DNA from 3 places in the Clostridium sp. MB05 genome. Region 2 is predicted to be linked to each of the others. Evidence: riboswitches for the same ligand, from Rfam matches in the RefSeq annotation. Region 2 holds a riboswitch; each other region holds the start of a gene.
The links. Region 2 has a riboswitch for S-adenosylmethionine ahead of metK (methionine adenosyltransferase). Riboswitches for the same ligand answer to the same signal wherever they lie in the genome.
Positions count from the first base shown of each region.

Region 1: another riboswitch for S-adenosylmethionine. It lies ahead of ACH36K_RS04415 (methionine ABC transporter ATP-binding protein); the one in region 2 lies ahead of metK (methionine adenosyltransferase).
Region 3: another riboswitch for S-adenosylmethionine. It lies ahead of ACH36K_RS03845 (Na+/H+ antiporter NhaC family protein); the one in region 2 lies ahead of metK (methionine adenosyltransferase).

Region 1 covers NZ_CP174370.1:908,424-914,229, forward strand. The annotation lists gene ACH36K_RS04400 (PTS sugar transporter subunit IIA) at 1-449, shown strand, start outside; gene ACH36K_RS04405 (HAD-IIB family hydrolase) at 589-1,347, shown strand; gene ACH36K_RS04410 (type I phosphomannose isomerase catalytic subunit) at 1,487-2,425, shown strand; SAM riboswitch class I at 2,625-2,748, shown strand; gene ACH36K_RS04415 (methionine ABC transporter ATP-binding protein) at 2,837-3,895, shown strand; gene ACH36K_RS04420 (methionine ABC transporter permease) at 3,864-4,544, shown strand; gene ACH36K_RS04425 (MetQ/NlpA family ABC transporter substrate-binding protein) at 4,596-5,417, shown strand; gene ACH36K_RS04430 (M20 metallopeptidase family protein) at 5,502-5,806, shown strand, end outside.
Region 2 covers NZ_CP174370.1:3,855,659-3,861,464, forward strand. The annotation lists gene ACH36K_RS18100 (ATP-dependent RecD-like DNA helicase) at 1-1,184, opposite strand, end outside; gene nagA (N-acetylglucosamine-6-phosphate deacetylase) at 1,307-2,437, shown strand; gene metK (methionine adenosyltransferase) at 2,477-3,652, opposite strand; SAM riboswitch class I at 3,755-3,863, opposite strand; tRNA gene ACH36K_RS18115 (tRNA-Tyr) at 4,014-4,098, opposite strand; tRNA gene ACH36K_RS18120 (tRNA-Thr) at 4,104-4,178, opposite strand; tRNA gene ACH36K_RS18125 (tRNA-Val) at 4,196-4,271, opposite strand; tRNA gene ACH36K_RS18130 (tRNA-Tyr) at 4,294-4,378, opposite strand; tRNA gene ACH36K_RS18135 (tRNA-Thr) at 4,385-4,459, opposite strand; tRNA gene ACH36K_RS18140 (tRNA-Tyr) at 4,485-4,569, opposite strand; gene ACH36K_RS18145 (hypothetical protein) at 4,869-5,303, opposite strand; gene yyaC (spore protease YyaC) at 5,413-5,806, shown strand, end outside.
Region 3 covers NZ_CP174370.1:760,505-766,310, reverse strand. The annotation lists gene ACH36K_RS03860 (hypothetical protein) at 1-613, opposite strand, end outside; gene ACH36K_RS03855 (sortase) at 613-1,218, opposite strand; gene ispF (2-C-methyl-D-erythritol 2,4-cyclodiphosphate synthase) at 1,785-2,264, shown strand; gene ACH36K_RS03845 (Na+/H+ antiporter NhaC family protein) at 2,368-3,645, opposite strand; SAM riboswitch class I at 3,948-4,054, opposite strand; tRNA gene ACH36K_RS03840 (tRNA-Lys) at 4,233-4,308, opposite strand; tRNA gene ACH36K_RS03835 (tRNA-Gly) at 4,312-4,385, opposite strand; gene ACH36K_RS03830 (hypothetical protein) at 4,449-5,123, opposite strand; gene ACH36K_RS03825 (HNH endonuclease signature motif containing protein) at 5,388-5,798, shown strand.

The DNA.
Region 1 (5,806 bases), 1.0 Mb from region 2:
TGAATAGCAAATTATTTGATGTAAAATACATGGATTTAAACTTAGAAACTAACGAAAAATTTGAAACAATAAATCATCTAGCACAACTAGCAAAAGATAGATTAATAGATGTTGATAAGTATGTTGAAGATGTAAAAAGAAGAGAAGCTATATCAACAACAGGTATAGGTGATGGAGTTGCGATACCTCATGCAAAATCACCATGGGTAAACATACCAACAGTTATAGTTGGTAAAAGTGAAAAAGGAATAGAATGGGAAAGCTTAGATGATGAACCAGTAAATATGGTGTTTTTAATAGCAGTACCAGATGGTGAAGGAAATGAGCATTTAAAAATTCTTCAAATATTAGCAGTAAGCTTAATGGATGATGATTTTAAAGCAGAAATAGAAAAAGCTAATGATAAAAAAGTAATAGAAGAGTTATTATTACAAAGAACTGAAATATAAAAAGAATATAAGCAATAAAATAGACTTAAAAGAGAATACTTTTAAGTCTATAAATTTATTTGTAAATATTTATCCAATTATATGATAAAATTATAGTGACAAAATAGAAAAAAATATCGATATAATAATGGAGGAATAAATGAGTAAATTATTAGCAACAGATCTTGACGGAACATTAATAAATGATAATGAGGTTACCATTGAGGATAAAGAGTTTATACTTAGACTTCAAAGAGAAAAGAATTTATTAGTAGTTTCAACGGGAAGACCATATAATGGAGTAGAAATGCTAAAAGATGACTATAAGATATTTGCAAATTATTATGTATTACTAAATGGAGCATTAATAGTAGATTCATTAGGAAGAAAAATAAATCAAGAAGTAATTAATAAAAAAATAATAGAAAGTATAGTAAATGAAATAAGTGAAGATGATGTATATATTTCAGTAGAATCTGGATTTGACACATATTTATTAACAGATGGAGATAATTTACCATATCCAAATAAAAAAAGGGTAAATTCAATATATGAGATAGAAGATGATTTAAGTTTAATTTCTATATATAATCCAAATAAAGAGAAGGATGAAATAGAAAAAATAAAAGATGAAATAAATGAAAAATATGGTGATGCAGTAGTAGCATATAGAAATGATATTTATATAGATGTAGTTCCAGTGGGATGCTCAAAAGGAAGTGGAGTAAAATATCTAGCAGATCAAGAATTAATAGAAAATGAAGATATATATACCATAGGAGATTCATGGAATGACGTAACTATGTTTAAGATAACTAAAAATTCATTTACATTTAACCATGTAGAAGAAGAACTAAAGAAACATGTTAAATATTTAGTTAACTCCGTAGGAGAATGTATAGAAAATTATTTATTATAAATATTATGGAAAATAAATATTATAGAAAATAAATATTATAAATAAAATAGAATAACTGAAGAAAATCAATTAATTTAATAATCTATATATTGAAATATATATTTTACTTAAGAAGTGTTGTTAAGGAAGGAGAAAGATTATGTATCCAATTAGATTTGAGAATTTATATTATGAAAAAATATGGGGTGGAAGAGATTTTGAATCCTTTAGAGATAATATGCCAGAAGGTGAAATAGGTGAAACATGGGATATAGCATGTCATCCAAATGGGACTGGAATTGTAGAAAATGGTTCATTAAAAGGAACTAGCTTCGATGATTTAATTAAAAAGTATGGACATACACTTGTAGGAGCGAAGGTTACTTTAGAAAAATTTCCATTACTTATAAAGCTTATTAATTCAAAAGAAAAACTTTCAGTACAAGTACATCCAGGAGATGAATATGCTGCAAAGTATGAAGGGGATTATGGTAAAACAGAAGCTTGGTATGTTATGGATGCTAAACCAGGTGCTTGTTTAATAGTGGGAACTAAAGATTGTAGTAAAGAACAATTTGAAGAAGCTATAAAAAATAATAATGTGGAAAGTTATTTAAATAAAATAGAAGTTAAAAAAGGTGATTGCTTTTTAATTAATAGTGGATTAGTTCATGCTATATGCGAAGGTGTTATAATAGCAGAGATTCAACAAAATAGTGATGTAACATACAGAGTATATGACTATGGAAGACCAAGAGAAATTCATGTTGAAAAAGCATTAGATGTTATAAACTTTGATCTTCAATGTGAAAACCTTAGTGAAAAAGAAGAAATAAAGCATGAAGGCTATAAGCAAAGCTTACTATGTAAAAATGAATACTTTGGAATAGAAAAAATAACTATAGATTCACAATACAATGATGCAAGTGATATAGAAAAGTTTGATATGTTAACTTGCGTAGATGGAGAAGGAATAATAGAAGGAAAAGACTTCACAGAAAAAATAAAGACTGGAGATAGTTATTTAATCCCAGCTACTTTAGGAGAATATTCAATAAAAGGTAATGTTACAGTTTTAAAGAGCTATCCAGTTATATAGTTAAATAAAAAACCTCTAAGTAATTAATTATTTAGAGGTTTAATTTTAGTTTTTTATTTTAAATTAAAATGACTTAGCAAAATATAATGGATTTCTTACATATGTCCACTTTTTATAAAAAAGTAAAAATACTATTGACAGTGGAAATATATACATATATAATGAGGAACAAGAAATGAAAAACAAAAAAATGAATAGATTTTTATCAAGAAAGATGGAGGGACTGGCCCTGTGAAGTCTGGCAACCTGAATTACGAACTTAAATTAGTTATGATTTAAGGTGCTAAATCCTGCAGATGTTTACTGCGTCTGAAAGATAAGAATGAAATATAGAAGTGTATTACACTGCTTTCTTATTTTTTAGGAAAGCAGTTTTTTTATTACCTTTTTTAGGGTAGAGGGAGGGGCAACATGATTGAATTAAAAAATTTATACAAGACTTATGATACAGAAGGTGAAAAAGTAGAAGCGGTAAAGGATGTAACATTAAATATTAACAAAGGTGAAATTTATGGAATTATAGGCTTTAGTGGAGCTGGAAAATCAACTCTAGTTAGATGCATAAACTTTTTAGAGAGACCTACTAAGGGGCAAGTACTTATAGATGGAAAAGACCTTAATGATTTATCAAATAAGGAACTTAGAGAAGAAAGAAAAAAGATAGGAATGATATTTCAACATTTTAATCTTATGAAGTCTAGAACAGTTTTCGAAAATATAGCCTATCCTCTGAAGGGAAGTAAATATTCAAAAGAGGAAATAAAAGATAAGGTTACATCATTATTAAAACTTGTTGAATTAGAAGATAAGGCCAATTCTTATCCATCTCAATTAAGTGGAGGACAAAAACAAAGGGTAGGCATTGCAAGGGCTTTAGCCAATGATCCAAAAGTATTACTTTGTGATGAAGCAACCAGTGCCTTAGATCCACAAACTACAAAATCAATACTAAAGCTTTTAAAAGAGGTAAATAGAAAATTTGGAATAACCATAGTAATAATAACTCATGAAATGCAAGTAGCTAAAGAAATATGTACAAGAGCTGCTGTTATGGAAAATGGAAGAGTTGTAGAAGAAGGAAATATATTTAAGGTATTCTCAGAGCCTAAAGAAAAAATAACAAAGAATTTTATAGATAGTACTTCTTTATTAAGTAATATATATGACTTAATAGAAGATAAATCTTCAGTTGTAGAAATTAAGGAAAATGAAAAAATACTAAAACTCAAATACTTAGAAAATAGTACAACTGAACCAATAATTTCGATAATATCTAGAGAATTTAATGTAGATGCAAATATAATCTTTGGAAATGTAGAGATAATTCAAGAATCTCCACTTGGTGGACTTATTGTAATAATTAAAGGTCAAGAAGAACAAATTCATAATGTTATAAACTATCTTAAAGAAAAAAATGTGGAAGTTGAGGTGATTAAAGATGGCAGACTTAATACAAAAATTATTGCCTAATGCAGTAAAAAAAATATCAGAAATTTATGAAGCAACTGGACAAACCTTGATTATGCTTTTAGTATCAGGAGCTATATCATTTGTTATAGGTCTTATATTAGGAGTAATATTAGTGGTAACTAAGAAGGGAAGTATATTAGAAAATAAACCAGTTTATTATGTTTTAGATAAGATAATAAATATAACAAGATCAATACCATTTATTATTTTATTAGCAGCAGCAATACCATTAACTAGGGCTATAGCAGGAACAGCCATTGGAACAAGGGGGTCTTTTGTACCACTAGTTTTAGGAACTATACCCTTCTTTTCAAGGCAAATAGAAAGTGCTTTATCAGAAATAGATAAGGGGGTGATAGAGGCAGCAGAGGCAATGGGGTCATCACCTTTAGAAATAATATTTAGAGTGTATCTAAAAGAAAGTATACCAAATATTGTTAGGGCAACAACAATAACCTTTGTAAGCTTAGTTGGATTAACAGCTATGGCAGGATCAGTAGGTGGCGGAGGTCTTGGAGATCTAGCAATTAGATATGGCTATCAAAGAAATCAAATAGATATAACCTTTGTAACAGTAATAATATTACTTATTGTAGTAAATATAATTCAAGGGCTAGGGGATAGAGTAATTAAAAAAACAACACATTAAAATTAAAGCAATAAGCAAAAATAAAAAATAAATAAAAAGGGGACTTAAAATATGAAAGCTAAAAATTTACTAAGTATAATATTATCAGGGGCATTACTTTTTTCATTAGTAGGATGTCAAGGAGGAAAATCAAAAACAGAAAATAAAGTAGTTAAGGTAGGAGTAGTTGGTGAAAGTAGTGATCAATGGAATCCTGTAATAAAAAATCTTGCAAAAGAAGGGATAACTGTAGAACTTGTTCCTTTCTCAGATTATAGTCAGCCAAACCAGGCTTTAGCAGATGGGGAGATAGATTTAAACTCTTTCCAACATTATGCATACTTAAATAAAGATATTGCAGATAGAGGATTTGATTTATCAGTTATAGGAGAAACTTTAATAGCTCCTCTTGGTGTATATTCAAATAAAATAAAATCTATTGATGAGCTAAAAGATGGGGACTCTATTGCTATACCAAGTGATGCAACTAATGGAGGAAGAGCTTTAAAGGTTTTAGAATCAGCAGGAGTTATTAAGGTAAATGAGGCAGCAGGATACACTCCAACTTTAGATGATATAGTTGAAAACCCTAAAAATATAAAATTTATAGAAGTTGAAGCAGCTCAAACTCCAAGATTATTAGAAGATGTAACTGCAGCTTTAATAAATGGTGGACATGCAGTTGATGCAGGACTTAATCCAAAAGAAGATTCTATTTACTTAGAACAAGTTAAAGAAGGTAGTGACAATCCTTATATAAACGTAATTGTTGCAAGAACTGAAGATAAAGATAATGAAGTTTATAAAAAAGTTGTTGAAGCATTTAGATCAGATGAAGTAGCTAAGGTTATAGAGGAAGTATATAAAGGGGCTTATATACCAACTTGGAAATAGAAATTAAAGAATAAAACTATTTATAACAATATGAATATAAATAAGTAAAATACTGTGAGTGATTAATATAAGGGGGCTATTTTTATGAATATAAAAGATTATGTAATAAAGGAAAAGGACTATATTACTGAATTAAGGAGATATTTTCATAAGTATCCAGAAGAAAGTTTAAAAGAATATAATACAGCAAAGAAGATAGAAGAAGAGCTAGACAAACTAAATATTCCACATAAAAGAATTGGGGAAACTGGGGTTTTAGGAATAATAAAAGGTAAAAAAGCATCAAATAGAATTTTAGCTGTAAGAGCAGATATAGATGCTCTTAAGGTTCCAGATTTAAATAAGGAAGACTATAAATCTGAAAATGATGGATATAACCATGCTTGTGG
Region 2 (5,806 bases):
CCCATTTCTAGCAATCTATGTATTGTTTTTGCTTCTCTTCCAGTAGATTCAGTCATTCTCTTAGCCGCTCTTCCTGTTGGGGCTCCTAATAAAACCTTCATTCCACTATTCTCATATATTTCTATTATAGATTTTATTATCGTAGTTTTACCTGTTCCTGGTCCCCCTGTTATTATTTCTATTCCATTTTCAAACGCTCCAATTATTGCTTCTCTTTGTGAAGAAGCAAATTTTATATTATTTTTTCTTTCAAAAGCTTCAATTTCAAATTCAATGTCTGAATTTATAGTCCTAAAATTTTCTATGCTTAATGTTATTATTTTATTTGTTACTCCAAGCTCACAATAATAATATGGTAGCGAAAATATTGCTTCTATATCATTTATCTTTTCAATTTTTATCTTTGTTTCTAAAGCTAAATTATACAAACTTTCTTCTACTAGCTCTGATGGAACTACTAAAATCTTTGATACTTCATTTATTAAATTTTCTTTTGGCATATATGTATTTCCAGCTGCTGAAAATTGATTTAATATATATCTTATGCCACTTTGTATTCTAAATGGTGATATTGTTTCTATACCAAGGCTTTTTGCTATCCTATCTGCAGTTATAAACCCTATCCCTGATATTTCATCTGAAAGTATGTAAGGATTTTCTAAAATTATAGACTTAGCATCTACTCCAAATTTCTTATATATTTTTATACACTGATTTGTAGTCATACCATGCCCTTGAAAATATATAATTATATCTTTTAAATCTTTTTGTTCTATATATGATTCATATATTATCTTAAACTTCTTTTCTCCAATACCCTCAACTTCTTGTAATCTTTCTATATTGTTATCTAATATATCTAATGTTTTCTCTTTAAACTTTTTGACAATTTTTTTCGCTGTTATAGGCCCTATTCCGTGAATTATTCCAGTACTTAAATATTTCTCAATCCCCTCCACAGAATCTGGTAGTATTTCTTCATATTCTTCTATATTAAATTGACGCCCAAATTGTTTATGTAATACCCATTGTCCTTTTAATTTAACATATTGCCCTTCTTTTAAAAAAGGAACTATCCCAACTGCACTTATGCACTCTTTATCTGATCTTATTTTTGATACTACATAACCTGTATCATCACTTTTGAATACAATAGATTCTACTATTCCATTTAGAAATTCCATGCTATCTCTCCAAATCTTTCAATGATATTTTAATATTTACAATTTTATTATATAATTATATCATAATTTAAAAATTTTAAATTCTTAATATTATACAATATTAGCAATATGGAGGTGCTTACATGATAATAAAAAATTGCAACATAATATATCTTGATAAGATAGAAAAGGGATCTGTTTTAATTGAAAATGGAAAGATCAAAGAAATAAACCCAAAGAATACGAATGATAATGAAATAATTGATGCAGAAGGATTATATTTATCTCCAGGCTTTATAGATGTTCATATCCATGGTGCTGGTGGTCATGATACGATGGATGGCACATTTGAAGCAATTAATGAGATTTCTAAAACTATAGTTAAACATGGAACTACTTCATTTACTCCAACTACAATGACTGTAGCAATAGATGATATAAGAAAATCAATGGAAATTATAAAAGAAGCTAAAGAAAATGGTACTGATGGTGCTATCGTTTTAGGTGCTCATCTTGAAGGACCTTTCATAAGCCCAAAAGCTATTGGAGCTCAAAACCCTAACTTTTTGATTCCTCCAACAATAGAAAACTTTAATGCTATGGTAGGAGATGCTGAAGATGCTGTTGTATCAATTACAATTGCTCCTGAAGTTCCTGGCGCTAAGGAATTAATAAAAGAGTTATCAAAAAAAGGAATAGTTTGCTCTATAGGTCATACTAAAGCTACTTACGATGAAGCTATGGAAGGAATTAAATGTGGTTGCTGCCACTCAACTCACTTATTTAATGCAATGACACCATTTGCTCATAGAGAACCTGGAGTTGTAGGTGCTATATTTGATAGCGAAGTAACTACAGAAACAATTTCTGATGGTATCCATATATCATATCCATCACTTAGAATAGCTTACAATCAAAAGACAACTGATAAAGTTTTATTAGTTACTGATGCAATGATGGCATGTGCGATGCCTGATGGTATGTATGCATTAGGAGGTCAAGAGGTTGTTGTTAAAGATGGAGCTGCAAGACTTTTAAGTGGAAGCTTAGCTGGTTCAATATTAACTCTAGATAAAGCTATTAAAAATGTATATAAAAATGTTGGTCTTTCATTAAACGAAGCTGTAAAAATGGCAACTTTTAATGCTGCTAGACATTGTAAAGTTGAAGATAGAAAAGGTCTTATAAAAGAAGGCTTCGATGCAGATTTGGTTTTATTTGATGAAGACATAAATGTAAAAAATGTTATAGTTGCTGGTAAAGTATTAGTATAAATAAAAATGCTCCAATTCAAAATTGGAGCATTTTTTATTTTAAAGATACTTCTTTATTTCTTCTACTTTATTTAAATCTTCCCAAGGTAAGTTTAAATCATTTCTTCCAAAGTGACCATATGCAGCTGTTTGCTTGTAGATTGGTCTTCTTAATTCTAAATCTCTTATTATAGCTCCTGGTCTTAAATCAAATACTTTTTCAACTATTGAAATTATTTCTTCTTCTGATTTCTTTCCAGTTCCAAATGTTTCTACCTCTATAGAAACTGGCTTAGCAACACCAATTGCATATGCTAATTGAATTTCTAATTTATCAGCTACTCCAGCTGCTACTAAATTCTTAGCAACCCATCTAGCCGCATATGCTGCTGATCTATCAACTTTAGTTGGATCTTTCCCTGAGAAAGCACCACCACCGTGTCTTCCATATCCACCATAAGTATCAACTATTATCTTTCTTCCAGTTAATCCGCTATCTCCTTGTGGTCCTCCAACAACGAATCTTCCAGTTGGATTTATGTAATACTTTGTGCTATCGTCTAATAATTCTGCTGGAACTACAGCTTTAATTACATGCTCCATTAAATCTTCTCTTATTTGTTCTTGAGATACATCTTCACTATGTTGAGTTGATATTACTATTCCATCTATTCTTATAACTTTATTATCATCATATTCAACTGTAACTTGAGTCTTTCCATCTGGTCTTAAGTATGGTAAAGTTCCGTTCTTTCTTACTTCTGATAATCTTCTTGATAATCTATGAGCCATAGCTATTGGTAATGGCATATACTCTTCTGTTTCATTTGTTGCAAAACCAAACATCATTCCTTGGTCTCCTGCTCCAACTGCTTCAACATCATCTTTTTGCCCTGCTCTAGATTCTAATGCTTCATCAACACCCATAGCAATGTCACCTGATTGTTCATCTATTGATGTTAGTACTGAACATGTTTCACAGTCAAAACCGTATTTAGCTCTATCATAGCCTATTTCTTTTACAGTTTCTCTAACTAACTTTGGAATATCAACATAACAATTAGTTGATATTTCTCCCATAACCAATACCATTCCTGTTGTAACAGCTGTTTCACAAGCAACTCTTGCCATAGGATCTTTAGCTAAAATACTATCTAATACAGCATCTGAAATTTGGTCGCAGATCTTATCTGGATGCCCTTCTGTAACTGATTCTGATGTAAATAATCTTCTCATTTTCATTTCTCCTTTCATTTTATTTGATATTAATTCTAATTAATTTAATTTATAAAATAAAAAAATCTCTTCGATAAGAAGAGATGTTAAAAGTCATAATCTTTCTTATCTTGCAAAATTACTTTGCAGGAATTGGCACCACACTCAAAATTACTGAAGTAGGTTGCCGGGTTTCATCGGGCCCTTTTCCCTCCGCCTCTCTGGATAAGAACTAATATCAAATTTTACTTTTCAGATTATATCATCTTTAATATTAATAGTCAACTACAGAACCTAAAATAATTACATATTTAGATTCTTTAACTGATAAAATATTAAATTATTTAAAAATATAAAAAAAGACAAGTAAACTTGCCTTTTGTGGTGGGGGAGGACGGATTCGAACCATCGAAACGAAACGTAACAGATTTACAGTCTGCCCCCTTTGGCCACTCGGGAACTCCCCCACATTTGGAGCTGGCAATAGGAATCGAACCTACAACCTGCTGATTACAAGTCAGCTGCTCTACCGTTGAGCCATGCCAGCATATTTAATTTTTAAAATGGTGGAAACAACAGGGATCGAACCTGTGACCCTCTGCTTGTAAGGCAGATGCTCTCCCAGCTGAGCTATGCTTCCATAAGAATAAAATTTTATAAAATGGTGGGGGAGGACGGATTCGAACCATCGAAACGAAACGTAACAGATTTACAGTCTGCCCCCTTTGGCCACTCGGGAACTCCCCCATTTTATGGAGCTGGCAATAGGAATCGAACCTACAACCTGCTGATTACAAGTCAGCTGCTCTACCGTTGAGCCATGCCAGCATATTATAAATTAATAAATTTCAAATGGTGGGGGAGGACGGATTCGAACCATCGAAACGAAACGTAACAGATTTACAGTCTGCCCCCTTTGGCCACTCGGGAACTCCCCCGTTTAAAATTTATTTAATTTCAGTTAAGTAAACTTTGTATCTTCTCAACCGACAATGATTAGTATATATTTATTATATCTTAATTTCAAGTACAATTTTCACTCATTTAAAGAAACTATATTTAATTTATTCTGTTTTTCTTTTATTTTCTTCTAATTAATACTAATATCTTTTTTATTAACAATTTTTCTGTCATAATTATTCTATATTAGATATTAAATAAACATCCCTTCAACTTGTAATAATTTTTAATAAATATATATTGCTATAAGTAAAATAATTTTTTAAATAATAATTTCTTATACTTCTTTTTCTATAATATCTAAATCAATATAATCACTTATAATATCCTTAAACTCTTCATATTCTTTATTTGACATTCTTTGCTTTACTAAAGACATACCTTTTGTAATGTTAACTGTATTTTCTCTATACGAAAAATAGTCATTAACTTTTATTATATCTACTATAGCTAAATTTCTAATTAATACATTTATTTTTTCTTTTCTAGCTTTATCTAAATGTCCAAACAAATTATTAGAGGAATCTACTTGATTTATAATAATTGTAGATTTATTTTTTTCCTCACTAATAAACTCTTCTTCTTTATTGTATTTTACTACATTTTCACTAATAACTTCTTCACTTTTTAATGGCTCCCACACTAATAAAAAATATATTGGGATAACTATACTAATTATTATGGTAATGGTAGAAAATAGTAATCTCTTCATTCTATTTCATCTCCTTTTATTTGATTAATTTCCTCTTTTATGATTTTTATACATTTTATTATAATTAATCTTTATCAAACATATACTTTTATGGCGGGGGTGAATTTTAGTGAAGCGTAAAGTATTATATAACTCTTATAATTCTCATATTGAAATAGCAAATTCTATTAAAAATTATATTACGGAAAATACTATAATAGTTTGTATAGGAACAGATAAATGTATTGGTGATTGCTTAGGTCCAATGGTTGGCACATTTCTAACAGAAAAAGCCTTCCCTCTCCCAGTGTACGGAACAATAGAATCTCCAATACATGCTTTAAATATAAATAAAAGATTGAATGAAATTAATAAATTGCATCCTAAATCCTTAACTATAGGTATAGATGCTTGCTTAGGTGAATATAGCTCAATTGGTGAAATACATACCAGAGATTATCCAATACATCCTGGAAAAGGTGTTGGTAAAAATTTACCTGATGTTGGAATTGCCTCAATAATAG
Region 3 (5,806 bases), 860 kb from region 2:
TTAATATTGAAAATTGTAATTTATACTTCTTAATAGAAATAGCTTCAGTACTAATTAAATCTTCTCCAACTTTATTTTCCTTACCGCACTTAACCTTTACAAACTCACCTTTAAAAGTTAATACTATAGCCTTCCTAATACTCTTTTCTAGTATAATCCCCCTATGCTCTGTTGACTTTATAAGCTCAGAAACCTCATCTACTCCCATTATGTTAATAGCTTCAACTATTTGTATATATTCTTGTAGATACTTGTAATTAGGATTTGATAATATAACAACATATGTTATTATATGCTCTTTCCAATTGTGAAAAAATTCTTTTTCTATTGGTGTTCTTTTGAAAAGTCTATTTATCGGAAATTTCTTTGTTGTATTTAAGTATTCAAAAAGTTCTACATCTTCTATCATAAAATAGGCTATATTTAAAATTTTGTTTCTTACATTATATGATGGCTCTTCATGTGTTAAATCTTTAATAAGTATTTTATAAGTTAAAAGTTCATTTTTTAGCCTTTCTATTTCTTCTGACCTTTTCTCAACAACCTCTTCTAAAGCTAAATTTGATGGAGCCTTAGTTGAGAATTTATATTTATCACTTTGAAAATTGCTCATTATTCTCCTCCACTTTGTAGATCCTTTGTTTCTATAAGCTTACCTTTTACTATAACTCTCTCCTTAGCTCCAACAGTACAAGTTATTAAGGTAATTGTTGCATCATCTGTTTTATCTAAAACATCAACCCTACTTGGATCAACTATAAAATTTTCATCTATTTTGTATATATACTCTTTCTTATTTGCCTTAACTATAATATCGTCTCCTGCTTCAACTTTGTACAAGTTTACAAATGCTTCTGAATAATCTGATACCCTGTGACCAGCTACCACGAAATTTCCTTTTTCTCCTGGTTTTGCTGAATCTTCAAAATGACCTAAGTAATACTGAAGTACATTATCAGACATTCCTTCCACTAAGCCTTGAGATAAGTTTATACTTGGAATTTCAATTAAAGCAATAGGTTTATATCCATTAATTGATTTATCACCATTATCAGATCCCTCACTTTTCGGATCTTCATTTATTACTTGTTCTAAAATATTTTGAAGCTCTTTTTGTTTCTTTGAAGTTTCCATTTTTTTATAAACAATTGATATTATCAATGCTAGTCCAACTATTATTAAAATAATCCCTATTACTCTTCTAATCTTTTCTTTCAAATTCATCATCTCCCATTAAACATTTATACCACTCTATCATATATTATATCATAAACATTATGGACTTTTATAATATATATGTTCTAATTATTAATTTACATTACATTTTGTATTATTTATTTTATAGTAAAATCTCATTAGCAGTATATGAAGAAAATTTAAAAGCATATATATTTTTGAATTTTATATATAAGTTCCTGTAATACCGAATTACTTATACTATAACAAAGTGTATTTACTTTAATTAAATTAATGCAATTTATTAGAACTTATATATGCTTTTTATAGTCTATTAATATTTTAGGAGCAACTTATGAATAGAAAAATAATTTATGTAGATTTCGTCCTTAAACGTAAGAAACTTTCATCTAGGACCATTCACTTTATTTACAAGCTTAATATTAAATTAAATCATCTTATTAATAAAATATTTAAGAAAAAATATGTAAAAAATAATTCTAAAGTCTATCCCTTTAAAAAAGTATTATAGTTCTAAAAAATAAATTTTAAATATATCTTCTATATTTATGGTAAAATAATTCTATAATTAATTTAGAGGTGATAAAGTGAGGATAGGATTAGGATACGATGTACATCGTTTAGTTGAAGAAAGAGACTTAATAATAGGAGGAGTTAAAATTCCTTATAAGCACGGTTTACTTGGACATTCAGATGCTGATGTATTACTTCATGCAATTATGGATTCATTGCTTGGTGCTTCAGCTCTAGGTGATATAGGCAAGCATTTTCCTGATACAGATGAAAGATTCAAAGGTATTTCAAGTTTAAAACTTTTAAAACAAGTAGGATTACTTCTTTCAGATAATGGTTATTCCATAAACAATATAGATGCAACTATTATTGCTCAAAAACCAAAAATGTCTCCTTATATACAACAAATGAGAGAAAACATAGCACAAGCTTTAGAAATTGATTTAAGTCAAATTAATGTTAAGGCAACTACTGAAGAAGGACTTGGATTTACTGGCAGTGGTGAGGGTATATCCTCTCAAAGTATATGCCTTCTTACAATGGATAATAAATAATTAAAAAGTTAAGAATTAAATTAAAGCTTATAAAAAGCAAGGAGATAACTAAAAAGTTATCTCCTTGTTTTTTGGTTTATATATTTAAATTTTTACAACAGCCTTATTTATTTCTCCAATGAATATATATAGCTATTATAGCACATATCCCCATAAGATATGGATAAAATAAAAATTTCATTATTGCAAATGGTGATAAAGCTGCAAGACCTGCCGCTGATATTAGTTGAGCTCCATATGGTATTATACCCTGAAATACACATGAAAACATGTCCATTATTCCTGCAACTCTCTTTGGTTCTAATTCAAATTCATTTGAAATATTTTTAGCTATTGGTCCAACAGTTACTATTGCTACTGTATTATTAGCAGTACAAATATCTACTAAACTTACTAGGGTTGCAATACCATACTCAGCCCCTCTTTTACTTTTAAAATTCTTCAGTCCTTTGTTAAGTATAAAGTCTATTCCACCATTAAACTTTATTATCTCTATTGTTCCAGCTATAAGTAATGAGATTATTATTAGCTCACTCATACCAGCTATTCCATCAGATATAGAATTAAATAATCCCAATAAGTCAAAGCTTCCAAATATAAATCCTATTATACCTGAAGACAAGATTCCAAGTAATAAAACTATTATTACATCAACTCCAAGTAAAGCTGTTATTATAACTATTATATAAGGTAAAATTTTGAATATATTAAAACTTAAAGAATCTAAACTAACTACATTTGCATTTCTTGTTAATACCATGAATATTAACGCAGTTATTATTGCTGCTGGAAGAACTATTATAAAATTCATTTTAAATTTATCTTTCATTTCACAACCTTGAGTTCTTGTTGCTGCTATAGTTGTATCAGATATTATTGAAAGATTATCTCCAAACATAGCACCACTAACTACTGCTCCAACTGCCAATGCTGTTGCTATTCCTGTCTTGTCTGCTATTCCAACTGCAATTGGAACTAATGCAACTATTGTTCCCATTGATGTTCCTATAGATAAAGCTATAAAGCAACCTATAATAAACATTCCAGGTATTAATAGACTACTTGGTAATAAAGATAATCCTAAATTTACAGTTGAGTCTACTGCTCCCATATTTTTAGCAACTTCAGCAAAGGCTCCTGCTAATATAAATATTAATATCATTAATAAAATATTAGTGTTTCCTGCTCCCCTGCAAAAAACTTCTACTTTTTCATCAAACTTTACTTTTCTATTCATAATTAATGCTGTTAGAGCTGCTACTAAAAAAGGAACAATAACTGATACAGCATAAAAATCTTTTGCTATTATAGATGTACCTAAATACACTAATAAGAATACTCCTAATGGAATTAAAGCTAGTCCATTACCTTTGTTTTTCAAAATTTCTTCCTCTCCTTTAAAATATAAATTATTTCTAATAACAAAATTAAAAAAGTCGCAAAGGCGAGCTTGTCGAGCCGTCGACTTTTTTTAGCGCATGTGCATTTCCGAATCTTGCCTGAGGAAAATCTTGCACGCGCACTATATTCACATTTTTTACTCTTTAGGATATAACTTTAATAACTAAATATCTTACAATAATTATGCAAAATAAATATAAAAATATAATTTTCTAAAGAGTAAAAAAAGCTCCTGTAGAAATACAGAAGCTTTACTCACACATATAAAAAATTATAGTTCGCCTCTTATCTACCAGGTTTACCTGCAGGATTTAGCACCTTAAGAATTAATTAAAATTCTTGGTTGCTGGGTTTCATAGGGCCAGTCCCTCCACCACTCTTGATAAGACTTTTAAATTTTGCACTATAATAGTATCAATTTAATATACTATTGTCAATATGAAAAATATTCCTAACACCTTATATAAGTCTTTTATTTTTAAAGTTACTATTAACAATAAAGTATTTAGTGTTAAATGTTCTATAAATAGAAAAAAAGAGATTACATAAAATTAATCTCTCTTTTAATGGTGCGTTATCAGGGGATCGAACCCGGGACACCCTGATTAAGAGTCAGGTGCTCTACCAACTGAGCTAATAACGCATATGGAGCGGGTGATGAGAATCGAACTCACGTAACTTGCTTGGAAGGCAAGGGCTCTACCATTGAGCTACACCCGCAAATATTATTGACAGTAATATTATATATTTAGTAATTATTACTGTCAATAATTAGTTTTACCTTTAAATTATTTCTGTAAGGGATTTTAATAAAATATCTCTAAATCGCTCTCCATGGCTCTTATTTTTATCAGCTTTTTCACATACTTCTTTCCAATCTGAAATAATTAAGCTAGTTCTCTCTTGAAATTCTCTTTCACTTGTTGTCATATAGCTTGAATTTATAACAAATTCCCCTAATTCTTTTGGTGTATTAAAAATTTTTAAATATAAAAATTCTCTATTGTCTCCGTACCAAGTTCTATTAAAGTCTCTAGCAAACTTTTGAAGTGCCCTAATTAATTTATCTTTAGGTAAAGCCCAACACTCCTTTATCATTTTTACATGTCTTCTCATATTATCTGCTTCTTCTTTAGATATTTTTTTATTTTTTTCTCCATCTGAAATTATTATTTCTACTGGAATGTTTGGGACATTAACAACTAACCTTTCCTTTCCATATATCCATTTATAAAAGGCTTCTTGTAAAAATGAATATTGAATATATCCTAACAATATTTTTTCATTTGGAAAGTATGCCCATGTATTATTAAGTCCGTTATTCTTGCAAAAAACTAAGCTATGGATATATATACTTTTTTCATTAGGTAACTTATCCATAAACATATGTCCTCTTATAGTTTTATTTTCATTAATTAATTCTTCCCAGTAATCAAATGAATCATAACTATGTCTCACTGTATCACCTTTCCTTCAGTCTCGTAATATAATATACTATATATATATTATATAGTATATTATACCACCTTTACAAGTATTTTTTAAGAATATAACAAAGTAAATATAAACACTTTATTATAACAATATAATTCTATGTATTAGGATGCACGTATTTTTAGCGTAAAATACCTACTCACCCAATGATATACTTTTATATCTAATTTGAAATAAAAATAAATTTATTTTATAATATTATTAAAGATATAAAAAGGAGGCATGACTTTGTACCACTGTGAAATTTGTGGATCAAAAGCGGATATTCATCATATAGTTCATAAACACGAAGGTGGCTACGATATTAAGTTAAACTATAAATATCTTTGCAACTACCACCATAGAGGGAAACATGGTCCTCATAACTGTATAGAAACTGATTTAAAGTATAAACTTGAATTACAAGATAAGCTTTTTAAGCTCTTACCAAAAGATTACTATACAGCTAAGGAACTTTACAATATTTTAGAAATATCTCATTCTTCTTTAAAAAAGTTAATCAAAAACCTTAAACTATTTAAAGAAGGATACTCTAAAAAAGAAATAATAAAGAACCTCATGGGTGGTAAACTCTACTCCTATGCTATGCTTCAAGAGCTTGAGTTAGAACGTCTTTTCCATAATATTAATATTAGCTAAAATTTAAC